2 regions of the Peribacillus sp. 05N428 genome follow, and region 1 is predicted to be linked to the other one. Evidence: riboswitches for the same ligand, from Rfam matches in the RefSeq annotation. Region 1 holds a riboswitch; the other holds the start of a gene.
What was found. A riboswitch is a leader RNA that binds a small molecule or an ion and turns the genes downstream of it on or off. The one in region 1 is predicted to bind preQ1.
Positions count from the first base shown of each region.

Region 2: it holds a riboswitch for preQ1, as region 1 does, so the genes downstream of both, AC1DIV_RS11920 (QueT transporter family protein) here and AC1DIV_RS03445 (VUT family protein) in region 1, are expected to answer to the same signal.

Region 1 is NZ_JBFTMS010000003.1:28,848-33,265, reverse strand. Features, by position in the region: gene AC1DIV_RS03460 (alpha/beta hydrolase) at 1-72, opposite strand, end outside; gene AC1DIV_RS03455 (PadR family transcriptional regulator) at 383-703, shown strand; gene AC1DIV_RS03450 (hypothetical protein) at 1,092-1,238, opposite strand; gene AC1DIV_RS03445 (VUT family protein) at 1,260-1,802, opposite strand; PreQ1 riboswitch class I at 1,853-1,895, opposite strand; gene AC1DIV_RS03440 (SRPBCC family protein) at 2,135-2,611, shown strand; gene AC1DIV_RS03435 (SRPBCC family protein) at 2,654-3,094, shown strand; gene AC1DIV_RS03430 (TetR/AcrR family transcriptional regulator) at 3,271-3,840, shown strand; gene AC1DIV_RS03425 (DUF4260 domain-containing protein) at 3,892-4,239, shown strand; gene queE (7-carboxy-7-deazaguanine synthase QueE) at 4,284-4,418, opposite strand, start outside.
Region 2 is NZ_JBFTMS010000010.1:50,882-55,299, forward strand. Features, by position in the region: gene AC1DIV_RS11910 (PAS domain-containing sensor histidine kinase) at 1-1,224, opposite strand, end outside; gene AC1DIV_RS11915 (TVP38/TMEM64 family protein) at 1,341-1,997, opposite strand; gene AC1DIV_RS11920 (QueT transporter family protein) at 2,121-2,606, opposite strand; PreQ1 riboswitch class I at 2,613-2,657, opposite strand; gene AC1DIV_RS11925 (YbaK/EbsC family protein) at 2,830-3,351, shown strand; gene AC1DIV_RS11930 (CBS domain-containing protein) at 3,458-4,270, shown strand; gene AC1DIV_RS11935 (DUF3892 domain-containing protein) at 4,354-4,418, opposite strand, start outside.

The sequences.
Region 1 (4,418 bases):
AAACCCGTGAAGCAGAAGAACTGCTCTCTTTCCACCTATATATGTGAATGACTCAGGTGCTTTCACTTTCATCTATCTAGGACCTTCTTTCTTTGCTCTTGTTGATAAATAGAATCTAAATGATTTTCGAAAAAAAATCAATTAATACCCCTTGAGTAGTGATTCTTCTATCCTATTCCGTATTTTCATTAAAACCATTAAATCATGTATATAGTATCCTTACCACACTCTTCACAACTCATCCGTTCCGAAGCACATTTTACTATGATTAAATTTATTTAGCAATCGTCATTTAACCATTTTTTTTAAGAAAAGTAAAATGCACCTTGTGATACGATGTACAACGTATTACACTTTAAAAATGAAAAGGAGGAGATTTTATATGGATAAAGAATTAATGAAGGGAAGCATTGACCTCCTTTTGCTTTCACTTCTTTCACAAAAAAAGCTATACGGCTATGAAATAACCAAAATCCTGAAGCAAATGAGCAAGGGCAACTATGAAATAAGTGAAGGCACCCTCTACCCTGCCCTTAAACGATTAGAAAAAAAAGAATTCATAAAAGGACATTGGAAAGAGTCCGAATCAGGCCGCAGGAAATATTATCATGTCACCGAAAATGGACAAACCGAACTTGAGCGGAAACGCGAATGCTTTTTCTTCCTGGAAAAATTAGTTCGAAAAAGCGCAGAGCATTTCTAGTCCAAATAAAAAGCTTCCTGCACCCATTAATGGAACGGCCCAGGGAGCTTTTTTTACTGTTTTACTCGTGAATTCGTGCGAAACACTTAGTTTCGCACTGTTTACTCGTGAGTTTGGACTGTTTACTCGTGAATTTCGCACTTTTACTCGTGAATTCGTACTGCACACTTAGTTTGCACTATTTAATCGTGAGTTTTTCACGTTTACTCGTGAGTTTGGACTGTTTACTCGTGAGTTTTTCACGTTTACTCGTGAATTTCGCACTTTTACTCGTGAGTTTTGCTGTTTTACTCGTGAGTTTCGCACTTTTACTCGTGAATTCGTACTGCACACTTAGTTTGCGCTGTTTACTTGTGAGTTACTTCAATCACGCAAAAAAAGGACCTAATCAGGTCCTTTTTTTGTCTATTCCTTTATGCTTGCGATAATTGGCGCAGGAGAGCTTCATGCATTCCCCTTGAACATGCGGGCCATATTTTTCACGAAAGGCCTCGAGGCAATAGCATTTTTCTTCTTCTTTTTTGGTTCCATCCATCGAGTGCATCCCTCCTAGCATTTAACTGGAGACTACACGTTTCTCCAGTTCTACGTTGATTCGTCCCAACAATACGGCACCAATGGACTGAATGATCGTTTTAACGATGATTTGGCCGATGACCGCAGCTGGTACTGCTTCCCATGGCAATATATTGGCACCCAGAGGACTTAGGCCAATCACGACAAATATCACTGAATCGAAAAATCCTCCAACGATCCCGCTGTAAAACACCCTCCAACTCATCGGGAGCTTTAAACGGGTATAAATTTCCGTATCCGCTGTTTCTGCGACCACGAAGGATAATGCGGAAGCAAACACAATCAGTAACGTATCTCCTAATAAAAATGATACACATGCAGATAAAATAAGTGCAGTGACGATGCATATATAGGTCTTCGCGCGGCCGAATTTATTCTGGACCAGATCTCGGAAGATGAAGGTTCCCCCGATGAGCAATGTCCCCATCGGGATGATGAACATGCCAAAATGTAATGGCGCAAAAGCTGCTGTAACCACATTCGCCGTGATGATGGATACTAAATACAATAAAATTCTTAACATTTCTTAATTCTCCTTATACAGAAAAAACAGCACCCTAAGAAAGAGCCCTGTTCTCCTTAGTTTTTTTGAGAGGGTAGCTAGAACCTCTTCCGCCCGGGCGGAATATCATTTTCCTTATTCATCGTAGCTTGAAAGCGGTTGGAAATCAAGAAGTTTCCATACCGTCGATTTTAGTATGTATTCGCTGATACCGATTGATTTAGCCATTTACTTCAATGGCCCTGTTTCCCCCTTTTGCCGATTTCTGTCGCATAAAACTGCTTGACCGTCTGTATACAAAAGCCGAAAATCAAAGATAGAGTCATGTACTTTATTTGGCGAGGAGAATAAGAATGATGAAAAAAACTACGTTTGTCTATCCTATTTATATCGCAACCACACCAGAGAAGCTTTGGGAAGCCTTGACGAGTGGTGAAGTCACGAAGAAATACCACTTCGGATTACAAGTACAGTCTGACTGGCAAGAAGGGTCAGCCGTTAAATATTTGCTGAAAGATGGGCGGATTACCGATCATGGGCATGTACTTAAATGCGAGCCGTTGCACCTGCTCTCGTTTACATGGATCATGGCAGGAGACGAAACACCTCGCGAGCAGCCTACACGGGTCACTTTTGAATTACAGAAAATGGACGATTCGACTGTGAAGTTAATTCTTAGGCATGAGGAGCTATTGGAGACGGATTTCGTATATGATGACAATACCTTTGAAGGCTTGAATAATGGATGGCCAGCCCTTTTAAGTAACCTGAAGAGCTTGCTTGAAACTGGACGGACCCTCCCGCCCATATCAGTAGACTGGGATAATTAAACGGAAACTACAAAAACACATTGAAAGAGAGTTGAGTTAATAATGGATACCCAAATAATCACGAAATTTAAGATAATCAAGCCAGCTAATGAAGTGTTTGAAGCCATTGTGAATCCTGAAAAAATCGGGAATTTCTGGTTCTCATCAAGTTCGGAAAGATGGGAAAAAGGCAGGACGCCTACATTGAGATACAACGAATACGATGCTGAAGTGGTCATTCATGTATTGGAAGTAGAGGAAAATAGGAAAATCGTGTTTGCATGGGGCGGAAATGATCAAGAAACGATTGTTACCATTACACTAAAAGAGTTGGATAAAACGAGTACGATCATTGAAGTGAACGAATCTGGATTGAGTGAAGACGACCCTGAAATAATAAACAAAATGATCGGACAAAAAGAAGGTTGGGTATATACATTAACCTGTTTAAAGGGTTATTTAGAAAATGGCGTTACTACTTTGAGAGCATCATTAGTTTTTTAATAAATTGCATAAACCCTCAATAAACTGGGGGTTTATCCTTTGCAACACTGGTGAAACAAATGGCAAAATCCCACTTAAAAAACAGTACTTTATCAATCGACCTAATAATTGACATTTGAAAATCCGTGAGCTATCATCCTAATTAACCAGTGGTCAATTAATAAGGAGGTGACAAGATGTCGCCAAGGAAATCGGCAGGTCAAGAATTATCCAGGGACATGGTTTTGAATGAAGCTAGAAACCTTTTTGCAGCGTTAGGGTATTCGAATGTCTCGATGAGGCAATTGGCTAAATCATTGGATTGCAGTCATGGAGCCATTTATTATCATTTTAAAAACAAGGCGGAAATATTTTATAGTTTAGTGAAAACGGATTTTTCCGTTTTAAATTCTTTAATCGATGATATCATCCTGTCGGAAAATGACCCTTCTGTAAAAATGGAAAAGATTTTATTGTGCTTCTTGGAGTTTGGTTTAACCCAACAGAATCATTATTCCATCATGTTTTTATCGAAGGAAAAAGAAATTCAGCAGTTACTTCAATTCGATTCTAATAAAACATACGAAAAGCTAATCCAGTCCTTGACGGATCTAACGGACAACAAACTGAATCCTGCATCCATTTGGTCGATTTTTCTTTCTCTTCACGGATTCATAACTTTTTATATTAATTCTGAGCTATCTTATCAAGATGTAAAAGGTTTAGCCTATTTTCATGTAAAAAATATCACCAAGAACATCATATAATTTTTTCGGACACTATTGACCAATGGTCAATTAAACTTTGGAGGTTATGAAATGGTGAAGAAATTCCTTCATATTGAAGGACTTATGGTCCTTTTAGCGGTGATTTATATCTATTCGTTATATGAATTCAGCTGGTGGATTTTCCTTTTGTTGATTTTGTCCCCTGATGTTTCCATGCTGGCCTATCTGATCGATGATCGGATTGGAGCAAAGGTTTATAACGCATTCCATACTTATATCGTTTCCATCTTCATGATTTTGTTAGCCATATTCCTAAAGTCGGATGCATGGATGATGATTGGTTTAATTTGGACCGCACATATAGGAATGGATCGCTTATTTGGATATGGCCTAAAATACACATCATCCTTCAAAGCTACACACATGCAAAGGTTGTAATAAGCTTAAAAGGCAGTGTGATTAAACATCACACTGCCTTTACTTTACACGCCCCGCTTGTTACCCCATATATAGGTATGCAGCTGGGGCAGGACTTTCACATCATTCAATTCATCATCCGCTATCACTTTATCAATTAACTCTTCGTACTTCTTCAATAGGCCGCTGATCAATTGACG
Region 2 (4,418 bases), on a different contig from region 1:
CATCAGGTCGATGATTTGATGTTTGCTGAATGGAAGTTCCTGTGGTTTTGCCAGAACGAGTAACTCGCTTACAATAAGATTGATCCGGTCCAATTCACTTAACATGATCGTGTAGTAATGTTCATAGGGATGGTCGCTCTTTTTAAGCAGCTGGACGAAACCTTTTAAAGAAGTCAGCGGATTTCGTACCTCGTGGGCTACACTTGCGGCAAGTTCGCCGACTATCGATAATTTTTCGGTTCTTCTTAAGCGTGCTTCGGTTTCTCGAATTTGAGTGACTTCTTTAGCATAAGTAATGATTCCGACTAAATCCTCGCCAACCATCATCGGGACAAACGTACAAGAAAGTAAGATGGACTTCCCGTACTTCGTCAGGAATTCTATATCTTTCCCTTTTTTGATCCCCTTTTGGTTTTCCATGACATATTGGCATGATGTACGGATCAATTCCGCGTCTTCTGCTGAAAAATTCAAATTAATGAATGAGGCGCCATGTATTTCTTCCTGTTGAAAGCCTGTTACCGTTTCAAACCTTGGATTCACGGTCGTGATCATTCCATTTAAATCAAGCATCAGCATCGGATAAGGGTTGTGTTCAAACAATGATTTATAGCGTTGTTCGCTATCGAATAATTGATTCTCCGCGACAACTCTTTCAGATATATCCCTGCCAATGACGACTAAGCCTTTACGAGAACCATCTTCATTGAACAGGGGAACTTTAATCGTATCAAAGGTCTTGTGATTGCCATCGGGAAGAGGGATGATTTCCTCGCACCTAGTAATTTCCCCCTTTACCCACGTTTCTTCATCGGAAACTTCACAGTAGATCAAAGATTCTTTATAAAATTCGGAGTATTCCGCGAGCTCGCTATCTCTTTTTCCCTTATAATCTACATGCTCCAATTGAAATAATTGCAGCCCGAAGGTATTGGATTCAAGCCATCGGCCATCCCCATCCTTGAAATTAACGAAATCCACCATTGAATTGATGAGTGTGCGCCGACGTTGTTCCGCTTCTTTTAATCGTTTGAATTCTTCTTTTTTAGCTAAATAAAGATATAGAATTAAGCCTATTGATAAAAGGAAAACAATGCCTTCCGCCCTTTGGAGTTGAATGAAGACTTCTTTATTATGGATATTTGTAGTTAAAAAATAGTCGAATACGACTAATGTAAGAATCCCGGATAGGATATATATTGCTAAGATGGAGCGTTTGGACATGGAGATTCTCCCTGATTTTAAGACATTTCAAAGGTAAAATTACATACACATTTTAACAAACTATCGGAAAAAAATATATGCAGAATCTCTAAATAAAAAAACAGGGGCCAATGTGGTCACCTGTTTTTTCTGAAGAGGGTTAGTTTCTTCTTCTTTTTTGCACGCTTATAGATCATGAAGAATAGTAAGAAGAGGAGTGCAAGCGCAGCTAGCGTATATTGGTTCATTTCAACAGATAGCAGTCCATAGGGAATCAGTGATAGGAAGAAAAAGTATATAAGGTTGCCAAGTGCCGTCGCCAATAAAAAGTCTTTGAAAGTGATGGTGCTGACTCCAGCTGCCAAGTTAATTAAGCTTGTTGGGATAAGCGGGAAAATCCTGCCTGTAAACACGTACATGAAGCCATGCTCCACTACAGATTCTTGCCATTTTTCACCAATCTTCTTTAAAAGAAGCTCCTGAAACCAGTTTCTGGCTGCATAAAAAATGAATCCTGAGGCAACAACACTTGTAAACCAACTCCATAGATAGCCATATATGAATCCGAATATCGTGACATTGATGGTCAGGAGCAAAATTAAGGGGATGATTGTAAAAGAATTTTGTACAAACATCAATACGAATGTCACAATAAATGTAAGCAAAAGATTTTCCTTCAATATGCCAATAACAGAATCCAAATCACTTTTCCAAACCAAAGTGAACAGTTCTGCATTAGAGTATATAAAAATTGCGATTACAAGTAGACCGATTATGGTCAGGACTTTTTTCAAAGGGCCACCACCATTCTTACTAATAGTTTATCATTTTCGAGTTCAATGGTGAAAAAAAAGAGCTGCCGCATCATGCAGACAGCTCTTTTCCATTATAGTGGCTTAACGGCGCGAAGATTCCTTTTAAAGCCACTTTTCAAACTGAATTCTTTTGTTCATTCCATAAATGATTGGCGCTCCAATCAAAAGGACAACGAACTCACCGACAGCTGTAGTCATCCAGCTTAGCCAGAATGGCAAGCCAAAGGCAAGGTTCAGTTCAATTGCAATTAAAAACATTGTGAACGTGAAAAAGATAATCGTAGCGATCATACGTCCTTTAATGCCTTTTATGAAACGAGAAACATAAATGACAAGCAATAAGGCGAGCAGGGATTGCCCCACCCCAAAAATCAAATCATATGGCACCATCGGCGAAAAGAGCAGATTCGATATGAAGACTCCTCCAACGATACCGTAGATATATTTTTTATTGAATACAATCAGATGATTCAACATTTCCGGTACACGGAATTGGAACATCTCAAAAGCTATTGGTTTAAACACCAATGAGACCGCCACATACAAGGCAGCCAATAACCCGTTTATCACGAGTGTACGAACATTCATTTTACTCTCTCCCTAGTTTTTTATCGTGGGATGGTTACGAACCACGTGCAGGCGTTTACCCGATGATTAATAGTATCCCATGTAAGCTTGTTTCGTCAATTTGTAAAGAATGGTTTTAATTTATAGGTTTCCAATCAGATGAAGCAGCACAATTGGATTTTGAATTATTGCAATGAAGGATGATATTATTTCAATATGTACATAAAAAGGAGTGAATATTAATATGTCGATCGAAAGTGTCAAAAGCCATTTTAAACAATGGAATCGGGAAGGCGACGTAAAGGAGTTCGAAACATCTAGTGCAACGGTGATTGAGGCAGCGGAAACCATCGGTGTTATCCCAGCGCGGATTGCCAAGACCCTTTCCTTTAAAGGGGAAGGTGAACACGCGATTTTGGTCGTTGCCGCAGGGGACGCGAAAGTGGATAATAAGAAATTTCGTCAGACGTTCGGTTTCAAGGCACGAATGCTTTCACCTGATGAAGTGCTTGCACAGACCGGCCATGCAATCGGAGGCGTTTGCCCGTTTGGCCTGGCAAACGATTTAGCTGTTTTTCTTGATGTATCGATGAAACGCTTCGAGTCATTGTTTCCGGCTTGCGGCAGTTCAAACTCTGCAATAGAACTTACACTCGCTGAATTGTTTGAATATTCAGGTGCCAAGGATTGGGTAGATGTTTGTAAGGGGTGGGAAGAAAAGCGGAATGTGGATACGGCGGCAGGAAATGCAGTTGATGGCATTTGAAATGGGATGGAATCCACTACAGTGAACTTTATTTGCGGGGGCCTCATGCATTTCTTTTATTAAAGCGGAAAACGGGCAGAAAGTGTTCCTGATCGGAGGGTGAAAGATGTTAAATGGAAGCGAAAGAAAAAGCAATAGCAGCTATCTGAGTCTTAAAACTCTTTATGAAGAAAATATAACGGTTAAGAGCATTGCCCAGGAGCTTGAGTTTTGCCATAAAAACGATCTGGCGCTGGATATCCAGAAAGCAATGAAAAAAAAGAATTTTGATATATTGGCAGTCCAAGATCAAGGGGAAATCATCGGATATATCGAAAGGCAAGAACTAGGTGAAGGAAGTATTTCTGAATATATGAGAAACTTCTCACCAAGGGAAATGGTTTCGAATTCAACCCCTTTGATCCAGCTTCTCCATATTTTTAAGAATAAGACAAGGGTGTTCGTATTAGAGAATAATTCAATTAAAATGTTGATTACCCATGCCGACCTCCAAAAGCCTCCGATCAGGATGCTGATATTCGGATATATTACCTTATTGGAAATGAGGATGAGCGATATCATCCTGGATAGATTCGGCGATGGCAGCTGGTATCCAATGATCAGCGAAGACCGTTTAGAAAAGGCAACTGAATTATATAAAAGGAGAATCGATAAAAATGAGGATATCAATATAATAGAGTGCCTGCAAATCAGTGATAAATTCGATATTATACATAAAGATAAAGAATTGAGGCACTTCTTCCAAATCCCTTCGAAAAGTAAAGGGAAGAAGGATGCGAATGCCATCCGAAAATTACGGGATAAGATTTCCCATGCTAATGAACTGGGTCTGGACATGTCATGGATGGAAATCATCGAGGTTGTCGAGTCCTGCGGCCGACTGCTCGAAATCTCTGAATCCTATCCTTATGAAAAATAAGATCCGGCTAATCATGCTGGTTCTTTTTTTTGCGCATCCAGATAGAAAAAAACTGCCCATATCAGGCAGTCTCCCCGAAAAACTCAAAACTCCGGCAGTTGATCCAGGTTATTTTCTTTAATCCCATCGGGCTCACTCCGTAATATGT